DNA from 2 places in the Serratia sp. TSA_105.2 genome. Region 1 is predicted to be linked to the other one. Evidence: predicted binding sites of a transcription regulator. Region 1 holds the regulator's gene; the other holds the start of a gene.
The links. Region 1 encodes Fur, which represses iron uptake genes when iron is present. Its sites were predicted from a motif close to ATAATAATGAGAACNACTATCAA; they were not measured.
Positions count from the first base shown of each region.

Region 2: fepD (Fe(3+)-siderophore ABC transporter permease) is a predicted target of Fur. The motif match lies at 4,482-4,504, and genes of this name have one in related genera.

Region 1 is NZ_JBQZFT010000002.1:619,241-626,818, forward strand. Features, by position in the region: gene ybfE (LexA regulated protein) at 158-445, shown strand; gene fldA (flavodoxin FldA) at 710-1,249, shown strand; gene fur (ferric iron uptake transcriptional regulator) at 1,579-2,025, shown strand; gene ACUTSC_RS09385 (family 20 glycosylhydrolase) at 2,270-4,927, opposite strand; gene chiQ (ChiQ/YbfN family lipoprotein) at 4,941-5,267, opposite strand; gene chiP (chitoporin ChiP) at 5,314-6,717, opposite strand; gene glnS (glutamine--tRNA ligase) at 7,296-7,578, opposite strand, start outside.
Region 2 is NZ_JBQZFT010000003.1:50,549-58,126, reverse strand. Features, by position in the region: gene ACUTSC_RS11355 (formate/nitrite transporter family protein) at 1-734, shown strand, start outside; gene gltX (glutamate--tRNA ligase) at 810-2,225, opposite strand; tRNA gene ACUTSC_RS11345 (tRNA-Val) at 2,520-2,595, shown strand; tRNA gene ACUTSC_RS11340 (tRNA-Val) at 2,625-2,700, shown strand; tRNA gene ACUTSC_RS11335 (tRNA-Val) at 2,739-2,814, shown strand; tRNA gene ACUTSC_RS11330 (tRNA-Lys) at 2,822-2,897, shown strand; RNA gene ACUTSC_RS11325 (RtT sRNA) at 2,973-3,096, shown strand; gene fepB (Fe2+-enterobactin ABC transporter substrate-binding protein) at 3,298-4,305, shown strand; gene fepD (Fe(3+)-siderophore ABC transporter permease) at 4,520-5,575, shown strand; gene fepG (iron-enterobactin ABC transporter permease) at 5,575-6,612, shown strand; gene ACUTSC_RS11305 (ATP-binding cassette domain-containing protein) at 6,630-7,436, shown strand; gene ACUTSC_RS11300 (ABC transporter substrate-binding protein) at 7,465-7,578, opposite strand, start outside.

The DNA.
Region 1 (7,578 bases):
TGGCGCGCTATAATTTTGCCGCCGCGCCAGCGCGTTCGCGAACGCCGGTTCGGGGGTGAATTTGGGTTAGGGTTTATTGGCCCGAAGTGTGTTAACCGATGCCTCCGGAAGCGTGCGAGCGCTTTTTGATGCAAACTCCCTTGCAGTACCGCTACCTATGGCAAAAGAACAAACGGATCGCACGACGCTGGATCTGTTCGCAGATGAACGCCGTCCGGGGCGCCCGAAAACCAACCCGCTTTCCCGCGATGAACAGCTTAGAATCAATAAGCGCAATCAGTTACGGCGCGATAAAGTGCGTGGATTGCGGCGCGTAGAGCTGAAAATCAACGCGGATGCGGTGGACGCCCTGAACAAACTGGCGGAACAGCGCAACATCAGCCGCAGCGAACTCATCGAGCAGATGCTGTTGGCACAACTGGCGGAAGAACAGCCGGAACATTGATCTCTTCGGCCGCACGCGCGGCGCGGCGTTAAGGACAACGCCGGATCGACCACGCTTTTCTTCATTCTCCGGCATCGCATAAATGCGATAAAACCCCGGCGCCACTTTCTGGCATGATACGCATTTACCGGTAAGAGACTGCGCCTGTCGGCGCCCGCCCCGGAGGCGAAAGGCTCTTGCCATGGCATCATTTTAATCGGCGTCAGCGGCGGCAGTGCCGGCGTCGAGTAATGCAATTACTTGAATTTAAAGGTTATACGCGATATGGCTACTGTAGGCATTTTCTTTGGCAGCGACACTGGCAATACCGAAAACATTGCCAAAATGATCCAGAAAATTCTCCAGAAACAGTTTGGCGACGACGTCTCTGAAGTGCATGACATCGCTAAAAGCAGCAAAGAAGACCTGGAAGGGTTCGATATCCTGCTGCTGGGTATCCCGACCTGGTATTACGGTGAAGCGCAGTGTGACTGGGATGATTTCTTCCCGACGCTGGAAGAAGTCGACTTCAACGGCAAACTGGTGGCGCTGTTCGGCTGCGGCGACCAGGAAGACTACGCGGAATACTTCTGTGACGCGATGGGCACCATTCGCGACATCATCGAACCGCGCGGCGCGGCCATCGTGGGCCACTGGCCGACCAAAGGCTACCACTTCGAGGCCTCCAAAGGCCTGGCGGACGACGACCACTTCATCGGTTTGGCGATCGACGAAGACCGTCAGCCGGAGCTGACCAACGAGCGCGTGGACGCTTGGGTCAAACAGATCGTCGAAGAGCTGAGCCTGGCCGATATCGTCGGCTAAGCCCCGGCACTGGCGAAAGGTTGAACAAAGGCCCTGTAAAGTGCATAGTGTGCCCACAGGGCCGTCATCGGCAGCAGGGATTGCTGCGATAGAAGCTACAGATTTGTAACTTCCCACCCCGTCACGGTAGACTGAGATATCGGTTTATCCCATCCATCAAGGCGTTGCATGCAAAACATGCAATAGTGCAATTATATCTTTGTTAACAACCGGCGGTTTCCATTTAGTACAACCGGTTCTATAATGAGACGCATTAACTCTTTGTGCCGACCGATGCCACAGGCGAGTACGCCTCAACTTGATTAGCATAGTAACAGGACTGAATTCGCATGACCGACAACAACATCGCATTGAAGAAGGCCGGCTTAAAAGTCACGCTTCCGCGACTCAAAATCCTGGAAGTACTGCAAAATCCGGAATGCCATCACGTCAGTGCGGAAGATTTGTACAAAAAACTGATTGATATGGGCGAAGAGATCGGGCTGGCAACGGTTTATCGCGTACTGAACCAGTTTGACGATGCGGGCATTGTGACACGTCACAATTTCGAAGGCGGCAAGTCCGTGTTCGAGCTGACCCAACAGCATCACCACGATCATCTTATTTGCCTGGACTGCGGCAAAGTGATCGAATTCAGCGACGAATCCATCGAAGTGCGCCAGCGTGATATCGCCAAGCAACACGGCATCAAGCTCACCAACCACAGCCTGTATCTGTACGGCCACTGCGAAACCGGTGACTGCCGCGAAGACGAAACGCTGCACGACAAGAAATAAGCCTGACCGGCTATGAAAAACCGCCTCACACCGAGGCGGTTTTTTTATGCCCGCTGTGCAGCAGACAAAAAAATCCCCGGACAGGCCGGGGAAAATCATGTCATGAAATATCACAATTGCAGCGGCACAGCGACTCCACGTACTACTCTCACTACAACGTCCGCCCTACGCCGACACGCGCGGGCGAACGCATTCCCCCTTCGTTATACGGCCGCCGCCAGGGCAGCAGGCCATTGCACCGGGCCTAGACCTTCTCGGCGCGGCTGTAGCGTTTGCCGTCCGGGCTGACCGAACGCACCTGCACTTCACCGGAGATCGCCGGCTTGGCCTTGGCGTCATAGCGCTGCCACTGCTTGCCGCCGTCGGTGGAGTACTCGATGCCCAACCCCGGCAGCGCGATATTCGCCTCCAGCTTGCCGCCCGCTACGCGTGCGCCCGGCACCGGCAGACGATAAGCGACGCCGCCCTTGTCCAGCTTGGCCAGTTCACGCTGCCCCAGGATATTGGCGAAGCGCAGCCAGTCTTTCTCCAGCGTCTTGGTATCGACAAAGTGGGTTTCCCCGCCTTTGTATTCGCGGCCGGCGCGATAGTCCTGCTCCCAACCGGCGCGGTGCCAGGCGCGTTCAGCCACTGACAGCGCGCGTGGGAAGATCATGTATTCCATCTGCGGATCGGTGCGCTGGGTTTCGCTCCACAGCTGAGCGGACAGCCCGTAGGCACCCGGCCACGGCTTGTCGCTCTTGGCGTTGAAGTGGTTGCCGTCGCGGTCGACCGAGGTTTCCGCGTTCTGTGGCATGTTGTCCGGCGCGAAGCTGAACACCTTGCGCTCGTCGCTGAAGCGGGTGCCCCAGTAGTAACCGCGCTCGTCCGGGTTCACCTCGTAAGGGAAGTCCATATAGACGTAGTCCGGGTTGGAAACCACCACTTCATACCCTTTGTTGGCCCAGTCGTTGACGCTATCGAAACCGCCCCAGTACAGGGTATCCCAGAAGTTGACGCCCACGCGCGAGGTGGCGAACGCCTTCGCGTTCTCGGCGTCTTTCAGGCCATCCTGCCAGGCCTGCATTCTGTCGATGCCATGCGCCTTCACCAGCTTGCTGACCTCTTGGCCAAAGTAGCTCGGCAGATGCTCCATGTCGGCCACCTTGCCTTCTTTGATCATCGTCTGGCACACCTGCGACTTGGCCCACGGCTTGTCTTCGTTGCTCTGATCGATGATGCCTTTGCCCGGCTCCGGTTTCGCCTTGTCGGTGTAGCCGGCACCCAGGCGAATGTTTTTCGCTTCGTCGCCGCCGAAGTGCCAGGTCTTGATCGGCTGGCCGGCCTCTTTATGCATCTGGGCGATCTCGCCGATCACCTTGTCGACAAAGCGCTGGGAAGAATCCAGGCACGGGTTCAGGTAGCTCTGGCGGTTAAAGAACTGTACGGAGGTGGTGTTGGAGGTATCGGTCGGATCCACCAGGCGGAATTCGTTGGCCTCCTGCTCTTTGCCGGCGGCATGCAGCTTTTTATAGCGCGCTTCCATCGAGACCACCGCGGCGCGGGCGTGTGCCGGCATGTCGATCTCCGGGATCACTTCAATCTGGCGCGCCTGGGCGTATTTGATGATGTCAATATAGTCCTGACGGCTGAAGAAGCCACCGTAGACGTCCGGCCCCTGGCCGTACTGCGGCAGCAGGCAGGTGGTTTCGCTCAGATCGTGGCAGCGCTGGCCACCGACCTCCGTCAGCTCAGGCAAACCGGGGATCTCGATGCGCCAGCCTTCGTCATCGCTCAGGTGGAAGTGGAATTTGTTGAGCTTGTAGGCCGCCATCTGATCCAGCAGGCGCAGCACCGCGTCCTTCTTATGGAAGTTGCGCGCTACGTCGAGGAAAATGCCGCGATACTGGAAGCGCGGCGCATCGCTGGCGTCCAGCGTGGCGATCTTGCCGCTGCCGTCGCTCGGCACTAACGACAGGATCGACTGCAGCCCGTAGAACACCCCAGCCTGATCGAAGCCGATCACCCGCGCTTCTTTCTTGCCGATTTTCAGCTCATAGGCGCCCGGCACCGCCATCGCGCCTTTAAACTTGCCCGGCTGGATGTCGGTCTTGATCGGATAGCCGTTGGCCTGAACCGGCACGCCCAGCAGCGCGAAGCGTTGGTTGACGACGTCCGCCGCCGGCTTGACCAGCGTGCTCAGATCCGGCGATACCCCTTTGCGCAGATCGACGTCCTGCGCGTGCACTTTCACCTGCATCGGCGTCGGCACGATCTGGCCGCGCAGCGCGCCGGCAGACAGCGTCTGCAAGTCGGCATTGCTGACAAAGCGCGAAGCCGGCGTCATCAGAATGTTTTTGTCGTCCTTGGTGCGCTTCCACTGGTCGCCGGTGAACGGCGCCACGAACTGGTCCAGGTTTTCGGTGTCGGTATTCGCCAGCATTTTCGGCTTGGCGTCGCCGGACGTGGCATACCAGCGCGGCAGGAAGTCGTTTCTGAACAGCTGCCAGTATTCGGCGACCACCGGGATTTCCACCGCCTTACCGGCCGGGAAACCGCTGAATTTAGAGGTCGGCTCCAGCTTGTACAGATCGCCGGTGAGGTGAGCAATCTTGAACTGGTCGTTGTCTACCCGCAGGGTCTGGCGCGGGCTGTGGAAATAGATGACCCAGTCTTTACCGTCGATCGCCTGGCCGTCGTTGCTGAGGGTGAACAACACCCGGTTGCATGAGGCCCAGTCGGCGCCCAGCGCCGCGCAATCCACGCCGTTTTCGCCGGCGCGGTTATCCAGCATTTTCACGTTCAGCTTCAGCTGGCTCAGCTGATCCACCAGCTGTTGATCGGCCATGGCGTTTCCCATGCCGCCCAGGAATCCCATCGTTGCCGTCAACGCGGCCAGTGCGCTCAGTTTGAATGCGTTCATGTTCTTGTCCTTCTTAATTATTGTTATCGCGAATTTCTTGCCACAGCTTGCCGCACTTGGCGTCGTAAGCCTGACCGTTACCGCTGTGCACCGCCATAATGCAGTTCTGATAATCCATCACCCGCACCGTTTCCTGCGCGGCGAACTGCTGGTGCTGCTTCTCTTGTTTCAGCACGTTCAGCACCGCCTTGCAGGGTTGCAGACGCTCCGGCGAACCTTCGGCGGTGTTGATGCAGGCGCTGTAAGCCTGCTTCAATTTGGCGTCTTCCGGCGGCGCGGCGGGTTGCGCGCAGGCGCTCAAGGCCGCGGCGGCCGCCAACATCAGCATGATTTTTTTCATCGTTGAATTCCCTTAACTGCCCCCGGCGGCGAGGCCGGGGAACGCATCAGAAGATGGTGAATGGCGCGATAACCATGAACTTGACGTCTTTCTCGTCCTGGAAGATGTTGCCGTAACCGCCGCCCCAGCTAGGGATGTTGGTGTGGTTGTCATACTGGGTGTAGTGCAGCTTGATCAGGGTGCCCTTGGCGCGACCTTCCTGGATGGTGTACATCGCGTCCAGGCTCCAGGCGCTCTCTTTCAGGCGCTGGCTCTGATCGTAGATCGGGTTGGTGCTCGGCTTGGCGTCCCAGGCGTAAACGTAGGAGCCGCCGACCGCCATGCCCGGCAGGTTCCAGTTGCTGAGGTCATACATCACGCCGGCGTACACCGCTTTCTCGCCGTTGGCGTTAAAGTCGGAGCGGTTATCCCACCACACGTCCAGACGGCCGTTGGATGAGGCGTAGGTCGGGGTCATGCGCTGCAGGAAGAAGCCCTGGTTGCCTTCCGCCTTGACCATGGTGCCTTCCAGACGCCAGTTGAACTGCCCGGTGGTGTAACCGAAGGTCAGCGCCTGCAGCCAGGCCAGGCCGTCGTAGATGCTGTTCGGATCGTTCTTGTCGCTGATGCGGTCTTCCGCACCGTAGAACTGGTAACTGGTGGTCAGCGGGTTGCCCAGCAGATCGAATTTGTAAGACGCTTTAGTGAAGTATTGATTTACATAACCCTGCGCCTGGCCGAAGGCGGCTTCCAGCACCAGATCGTTTTTGAAATCGTACTTGGCGCCGAGCGAATGCAGGTAGGAGACGCGGGTTTTCTTATCGTTCTGGCGGAAGTCGTCCACCTCGATATGCCACGGCGCCTTGTATTTGTCGGCCCACATGTAGGAGAAGCTCAACGCACCGGCATCGCCGTAGTCGAACTTGGCGCCGGCTTCGGCCCCCTGATAGGTGCCCGGCATAAAGCTCCAGTGCGGTGCCAGCAGGGTTTGGCCGCTCGGCTGAATATAGCCGGCGCGCGCCCAGACCGGGCCGTATTTGAATTTGGCGGCGGCTTTGTACAGGCTGACGCCGCCTTTGTCACCGGAATAGTCTTCGTCGTAGGTACGGTTTTTCGAGGAGAACGCGATCTCGTTCGGATGGCCGCTGGCGCTGGATTCCGCCAGCTCGATGGCGGTAAAGGCACCGACGTCCAGACCGAACATGTCCCAGGCATAGCCCGAAGCGAAATCCAGGCTCAGGTTGGCGGTGGAGTGCGACAGGTTGGTGGTGTATTGGTTGTAATCCTTGCTGTCCGGATTGAGATCTTTACGGTCGCGCTCACGTTGCCAGTAATAAATGCCGCCGGTCAGCGTGGAATCATCGATAAACCCTGCGGCTTTCGCCTCAGGCGCCATGGCAAACCCTGTTCCCAACAGCGCGCCCGCGACTGCGAGCGCCAGCGTTTTACGCTGAGCACCGTGCGTACCCATATTGAAATTCCTCTTTGACTTAACTTAAAAGTTGCAGCCGCCTGTGTTCACCACTGCCCTGCACGACTGCCAATAAAAAACCCGAACGGGTAAAAAATATTGCCGACGAGATGTTATTCCCACAGCACTAATTGCTACAGACAGACTATTTTTCGCGACGCGAATTATCAAATGAAAAATGCGGGAGATTTGTCAAAGTATGACAAGGAGCACATATCAGTGAGATTTTGTTACGCCGGTGATCATGGAAGGTATCGAATAAAAAATTCAATTAAATCAGAATAAATTGAGATACAGGGTCAACCAGAGACGATTAATGGTTTCAGCCTGACTAAATCCGTCAGTCAGACGATAAAAAATGAGAGCGCTCTCTAAATGAAATTAATTCGCATCACGAATATATAAGAAAAAATGAAGGCTAATAGGACCAATATAAGAGAACTAATGGGTTAATCCGTCGCTATTAATTAAACGCATCCCGGATAAAATGAGAGAGGAATAGATCGCGGGCTGAGCGCAGGCATAAAAAAGCGCGGCTTAAAGCCGCGCTGATTCATTAATTTTCGAGGTGAATAAGATTAGCCTTCGATTTTCGCCCAGGTGTCACGCAGGCCGACGGTGCGGTTAAACACCAGATGCTCGGCCGACGAGTGACGGCTGTCGGCGCAGAAGTAACCTTCACGCTCGAACTGATAGGCTTTCTCCGGCTGTGCAGCCGCCAGGCTCGGCTCGACGAAGCCGTGCTTGATGACCAGCGATTCCGGGTTGATGGTGGAGAGGAAATCCTCCGCCGCGCCCGGATTAGGCACGCTGAACAGGCGATCGTACAGGCGAATTTCCGCCGGCAGCGCGTGCGCCGCT
Region 2 (7,578 bases), on a different contig from region 1:
TAAACAAAAGCCGCGCCCCTCTCGCTAATCTGTTGATTCTGGGCTTTCTCGCCGGCGCCTTTATCGCCACCGGCTTTCTGCTGGATATTCACGTCATCGGCACCCTGCCGGCCGAATGGGGCTCTTTCGGCGCCCTGTTGGGTGCCGCGGTCTTTCCTATCGGTTTGATCCTGACCATTCTGGCCGGCGGCGAACTGCTGACCGGCAACATGATGACCTTGCCGATGGCCTGGTTTGCCCGCGAAATCCCCGCCATCGCCGTGCTGCGCAATTGGTTTTGGGTCACCCTGGCCAACCTGGCCGGCAGCCTGGCCGTCGCCTACTTCTTCGGTCATTTGCTGGGCCTGACCGAAGGCGCGTTCTTGCATAAGACGCTGGCGATCGCGCAGGCCAAAGTGGATGCAGACTTCCTGCACGCCTTCATTTCCGGCGTCGGCTGCAACTGGCTGGTGTGCCTGGCGGTGTGGTTAGCCTTCGCCAGCAAGGATGTGCCGGGCAAAGTGATCGGCATGTGGTTCCCGGTCATGGCTTTTGTCGCCATCGGCTTCCAGCACGTGGTGGCGAATATGTTCATCATCCCGGCGGCCATCTTTGCCGGCGGCATAGGCTGGGAGCAGTATTTGCCCAATTTCGTCGTGGTATTTCTCGGCAACGCGCTGGGCGGCGCCGGTTTTGTCGGGCTGATGTATTTCCTCGCCTACCGCCCGGGTTTGCCGGCCGGCGAGCAAGCCTGACACACCGCCATGGAAAAAGCCCCGGGATCGCTCCACGGGGCTTTTTCATTTATGGCGTCTGGCGTCTCAGCCTAATCAGGCTTGCGCTTCGCGCTCGGCGATGTAAGCCAGCGCCATATCGATACGCTGCAGCGAACGCTTCTGGCCGATCGCATGCACAGTCACGTCCATGCCCGGCGACTGGCCGGCGCCGGTCACCGCGACGCGCAGCGGCATGCCGACTTTACCCATGCCGACGCCCAGCTCATCCGCCGTGCCCTGAATGGCGTCATGCACATTTTCCGGCGTCCAGACGGTGATGGCGGCCAGCTTGGCGCGCACTGTTTCCAACGGCTGACGCGCCACCGGGCGCAGGTGCTTCTTGGCAGCGTCTGCGTCGAACTCGCTGAAGTCTTCGTAGAAGTAACGGCAAGACTCCGCCATCTCTTTCAGCGTCTTGCAACGCTCGCCCAGCAGCTTGACGAGGTCTTTCAGTTCCGGGCCATTGCGGGTTTCAAGGCCCAGCTGCTCAACGTGCCATGCCAGATGCACCGCCACTTCTTCCGCCGGCATATGGTTGATGTAGTGGTGGTTCAGCCACTGCAGCTTCTCGGTGTTGAACGCGCTGGCGGATTTGTTGATCGCTTCCAGCGTGAAGAACTCTTTCATCTCATCGATGGAGAAGATCTCCTGATCGCCGTGGGACCAGCCCAGACGCACCAGGTAGTTCAGCAGCGCCTGCGGCAGATAGCCGTCGTCGCGGTACTGCATAACGCCCACCGCGCCGTGACGCTTGGACAGCTTTTTACCGTCGTCGCCGAGGATCATCGACACGTGCGCGTATTCCGGCACCGGCGCGCCCAGCGCTTTGAGAATGTTGATTTGGCGCGGGGTGTTGTTGATGTGGTCTTCGCCGCGGATCACATGGGTGATTTCCATGTCCCAGTCATCGACGACGACGCAGAAGTTATAGGTTGGCGAACCGTCGGTGCGACGGATGATCAGATCGTCCAGCTCTTGATTGCTGAATTCGATCGGGCCGCGAATTTTGTCGTCGAAGATCACCGAGCCTTCCTGCGGGTTGCGGAAGCGCACCACGTGCGGCTCGTCGTCGGTGTGGCTGCACTGGCTGTCGCGGCAGTGGCCGTCGTAACGCGGCTTCTCGCCGTTTTCCATCTGCTTCTCGCGCAGCGCTTCCAGACGTTCCTTGGAGCAATAGCATTTATAGGCCGTGCCCTGCTCCAGCATCTCGTCGATGACCGCGTTGTAACGATCGAAACGCTTGGTCTGGAAATACGGGCCTTCATCCCAATCCAGGTTCAACCAGTTCATGCCATCCATAATTGCGTCGATCGCGTCCTGGGTAGAGCGTTCCAAATCGGTATCTTCGATACGCAGAACGAACTCACCGCCCGCATGGCGGCTGAACAACCAAGAGTAAAGTGCGGTACGCGCGCCGCCGACGTGAAGATAGCCGGTCGGGCTCGGTGCAAAACGGGTTTTGATTTTCATTGGGTTCACTGCCTTATTACGCAACGCGTGTCGGCGATGGCCGACGATTGCTCGGAATTGAAAAAAGAGTGGACGACATTGTATCACCACGCGCTAATTCCTCAACGCCGACACGATATTGCACCGGTCGATTTCGCGCGTTTTGCGGCGAGTTTCGCATAGCGTTGCGCAAAGAATCGGCGGCGCTGGCGATAATTATCGCGCCCTGCCTAAATTTGCGGCGAACGATTGAAATCACTTTAAAAACCGTTGACTCACTTTGAACTATCCCTATAATGCGACTCCAACAAGACGGGGCGATTAGCTCAGTTGGTAGAGCATCTCCTTTACACGGAGGGGGTCGGCGGTTCGAGCCCGTCATCGCCCACCATCTTGTTGAGAAAAAATGAGAACGAATGAGGGTGATTAGCTCAGTTGGTAGAGCATCTCCTTTACACGGAGGGGGTCGGCGGTTCGAGCCCGTCATCACCCACCATCATTATCTCGTTTAGCAGTACCTGGAAGTCCTGAAGTGGGTGATTAGCTCAGTTGGTAGAGCATCTCCTTTACACGGAGGGGGTCGGCGGTTCGAGCCCGTCATCACCCACCACTTCTGCGGGTCGTTAGCTCAGTTGGTAGAGCAGTTGACTTTTAATCAATTGGTCGCAGGTTCGAATCCTGCACGACCCACCAATTCAGAGAAAAGCGCCTTTTGGCGCTTTTTTCGTTTCTGCGCCACCTAAACCCGACTTCATCTTCTTGCCGACAGAGTTCACCGAGTCGTGCAGGATGAAGAGCCGTAGAGGTTCGAGCATCGCGCAGCGATACGACAACGCGCAGCGTTGCCCGCAGGGTGAGGCCACAGGCCGAATCAATCCTGCACGACCCACCAATTCAGAGAAAAGCGCCTTTTGGCGCTTTTTTCGTTTCTGCGGTTCGCCCCCCCCTTTTCTTCTTTATCCAGCCACCACGCGCTGAGATACGAATGGTTATCATTTTGGCGACTTGAATGGTAAATTAGCGGGCATCCACCACGCAGCCAATCCGCCGCCGGATTGATACGCCTTAGTTCAAGGAAAGAAAGAGCCCGCTCATGACCCTATCCTTACGCCAGCTGTTCATTGCATTTATCGCCACTTCCAGCCTGCTGCTCAGCGGCTGCGGCCCGGACGAGAAGAACGACGGGCAGAAACCGTCCGCCCCCGCTGCCGACAGCAGTTGGCCGCGCACCATCGACAGCGCCAAAGGGAAATTCACGCTGGAAAAACCACCGCAGCGCATCGTGTCCACCAGCGTCACCATCACCGGCACGCTGCTGGCGATCGACGCCCCGGTGGTCGCCAGCGCCGCCACCAGCCCGAATCCCCTGGTGGCCGATAAACAAGGCTTCTTTACCCAGTGGAGCGAGGTGGCCAAACAGCGCCACGTCGAACGGCTGTACCAGGTGGAGCCCAATGCCGAAGCCGTCGCCGCCGCCGCGCCGGATTTGATTGTCGTCGCCGCCACCGGCGGGGATTCGGCGTTGAAACTGTATGACCAGCTGTCGGCCATTGCGCCGACGCTGGTGCTCGACTATGGCGACAAGAGCTGGCAACAGTTGGCCAGCGAGCTCGGCGAGATCACCGGCCATGAAGCCGGCGCCAAACAGGCGGAAGATCGTTTCGAACAGCGCGTGGAGCAAGTGAAGCAGGCGATCGCGCTGCCGCCGCAGCCGACCACCCCGCTGGTGTATGCCGACAACGGCCGCGAGGCCATGCTGTGGACGCCGGGTTCCGCCCAGGGCAAGCTGCTGACCCAGCTCGGCTTCCAACTGGCCACCCCGCCGGAAAGCGCCAAAGGCAACGCCAGCATGGGTAAACGCCATGACATCATCCAGATCTCCGGCGAAAAAATGGCCGAGGGCCTGAACGGCAAAACGCTGATCCTGTTCGCCACCAACGAGCGTAAAGTGCAAGAGGTGCTGACCAACCCGTTCCTCAAACATCTGGAGCCGGTGGAACAGCGGCACGTCTACGCCGTCGGCAACGACACTTTCCGTCTCGATTACTACAGCGCCACCAACATGCTGAACCAAATCGAACGGCTGTTCAAAAAGCCCTGAACCACGCCGTCGGCGGGCCAACCTCCTGCCGACGTTTGCCATAAACAGGGCAACCGTTCACATTCAATCAATTGAAATATCAATAGTTATTAACATCGTCAATGCACCTGCGCCACCAACCGGCGGGTGCATGCGGGCGTAAACTCGTGCTACTATTAGCACCCGCATGAACGCAAATAACAATGAGAATAAAAATCATACAGGAGTTACCGGTGTGAACGTACCCACTCCGACTGAGCGGACGCTTTCGTCCGCACCGCACGCAGCTTACGCCAGTGGCTTCAAACGCATCGCCGGGTTCGGTATCGGCTTGGCGCTGTTGCTGCTGTGCATCATTGCCAGCCTGATGCTGGGTTCCAAAGCCATCCCCTTCCATACCGTCTGGCTCAGCCTGCAGGGCGCCGCGAGCGGTTCCGACAGCACCATCATTCTCAACGCCCGGGTGCCCCGTACGCTGGCCGGCATTTTGGCCGGCATGGCGCTCGGCGCCGCCGGCGCGCTGATTCAGGCGTTAACGCGCAATCCGCTGGCCGATCCCGGCGTGCTCGGCATCAACGCCGGCGCCAGCTTCGCCGTGGTCATCGGCATCATGTTTTTCGGCGCGGCCACCACCGAAAGCTATATGGCCTACGCCTTCGTCGGCGCTGCCCTCACCACCCTGCTGGTCTACCTGATCGGCACGCTGGCGGGCGGGCGCATCAACCCGGTGCGGCTGACGCTGGCCGGCGTGGCGATCGGCGCGGTGCTGATCGGCATCACCACCGGGCTGTCGCTGATCGATCCGCAAACCTTCGACCAACTGCGCTTCTGGCAGGCCGGCACACTGGATATCCGCACGCTGTCCACGCTGCCGGTTACCGCCCCCGCCATTTTGCTCGGCTGCCTGCTGACGCTGCTCATCGCCCGGCCGCTGAATACCATCGGCATGGGGGAAGATCTGGCTATCGCGCTCGGCGCACGCGTGGTGCTGACTCAGATCGTCGCGGTGATCGCCATCACGCTGCTGTGCGGCGCGGCAACCGCCACCGTCGGCCCAATCAGTTTCATCGGCCTGATGGTGCCGCATATCGCCCGCTGGTGGGTCGGCCCCGACCAGCGCTGGATCCTGCCCTACTCCATGCTGCTGGCGCCGATTTTACTGCTGTGCGCCGACGTGGTCGGCCGTCTGCTGGCGGCCGGTGAGCTGCGGGTATCCATCGTGGCGGCCTTCATCGGCGCGCCGGTGCTGATCTGGCTGGTGCGCCGCAAGAAAACGCTGGGGGGTCTGTGATGAGTCTGCCGCACACGCTGCATATCGGCCGCCCGGACGGCGTCATCAACTGGCGCATGCCGCTGCGCCTGCTGTTGGTCAATCTTTCGCTGCTGGCGTTGTGCCTGGCAATGGCCGTTGCCGCGCTGTGCTACGGCACGCTGCAGCTTTCGCTGGAACAGGTCTTTGCCGCGCTCAGCGGCGAGGCGCCGAAAAACCTGGTCACCGTGGTCACCCAATGGCGCTTGCCGCGTATCGCCATGGCGCTGTTGTTAGGCGCCGCACTCGGCATGAGCGGCGCCATCTTCCAGTCGATTATCCGCAACCCGCTCGGCAGCCCGGACGTGATTGGCTTTAACATGGGGGCTTACACCGGCGCGCTGATCGCCATCACCCTGTTCAACGGCGGCTATTACTACATCGCCGGCGGCGCGCTGGCCGGCGGCATTCTCGCCGCGCTGGCCATCTACCTGCTGGCCTGGCGCCAAGGCATCGCCGGCTTCCGGCTGATCATCGTCGGCATCGCCATCAGCGCGGTGCTGGTCTCCACCAATACCTGGCTGATCATCACCGCCTCGCTGGAGCGCGCCATGGACGCCGCCATGTGGCAGGCCGGTTCGCTCAACGGCATGACCTGGCAGAAAGCCCAGCCCGCCACGGCGTTCATCGTGCTGGCGGCCGCGGCCGCGCTGCTGATGGGCAAACGGCTGCAGCTGCTGGAAATGGGCGACGACACGGCGCGCGCGCTGGGCGTGAACGCCGAAGGCAGCCGGCTGTGGCTGATGCTGTTCGGCGTCACCCTCACCGCCGCCGTCACCGCCACCGCCGGGCCGATTTCCTTTATCGCGCTGGCGGCGCCGCAGATCGCCCGCCGCCTGGCCGGACAATCCTCGGTCACCCTGACGTCCTCGGCGCTGATGGGCGCGACGCTGCTGCTCGGCGCCGACGTGGTGTCCCAACATCTTTTTGCGCCGATCCAACTGCCGGTCGGGGTTGTGACCGTCTGCATCGGCGGCCTGTACCTGATTTGGCTGCTCATCCGTGAGGCCCGCAGATAATGAAAAGTGATAACGCCATGAGCCACCGCCTGCACGCCTCGCACCTGAAGCTGGGCTACGACAATAAAATCATCGCTGACGATCTGAGCGTAGCGATCCCCGACGGCGCCTTCACGGTGATCGTCGGGCCGAACGCCTGCGGCAAATCGACGCTGCTGCGCGCCCTGTGCCGCCTGCTGAAACCCAGCGCCGGCGAGGTAATGCTGGACGGCAAGAATATCAGCAACTTCGCCACCAAGGCGCTGGCGCGCGAGCTTGGCCTGCTGCCGCAAACCTCGATCGCACCGGACAGCATTACCGTGGCGGACCTGGTGTCGCGCGGCCGCTATCCGCACCAAAGCCTGCTGAAACAGTGGACGCAGGCCGACAAACAGGCGGTGGGAGCCGCCATGGCGGCCACCAACGTCAGCCAGTTGGCGGATCGCAGCGTCGACGAGCTGTCCGGCGGGCAGCGCCAGCGCGTCTGGGTGGCGATGGCGTTGGCGCAGCAAACGCCGCTGCTGCTGCTGGATGAACCGACCACCTATCTGGACATCGCGCACCAAATCGAGCTGCTGGATCTGTTCCGCCAGCTCAACCGCGAGCGCGGCCAAACCCTCATCGCGGTGCTGCACGATCTCAACCACGCCTGCCGCTATGCCGATCATATCATCGCCATGCGCGACGGCAAGATCGTGGCGGAGGGGAACCCGGCGGAAATCATCACCGCCGAGCTGGTGGAACGGGTGTTCGGCATGCCGTGCATGATCATCGACGATCCGCTGTCCCACACGCCGCTGGTGATCCCGCGCGGCCGCTACCACTGCGACGCGCCGCAGGCATGAAAAAGGCCGGGTTACCCCGGCCTTTTCGTTACTTCTCCAGCGACACCTGCTTGAAGATGTGTTTGCCGAACGGGTCTATCTCGTAACCTTTCACTTCCTTGCGCATCGGTTCGAAAATGGTCGAGTGCGCGATCATCAGCGC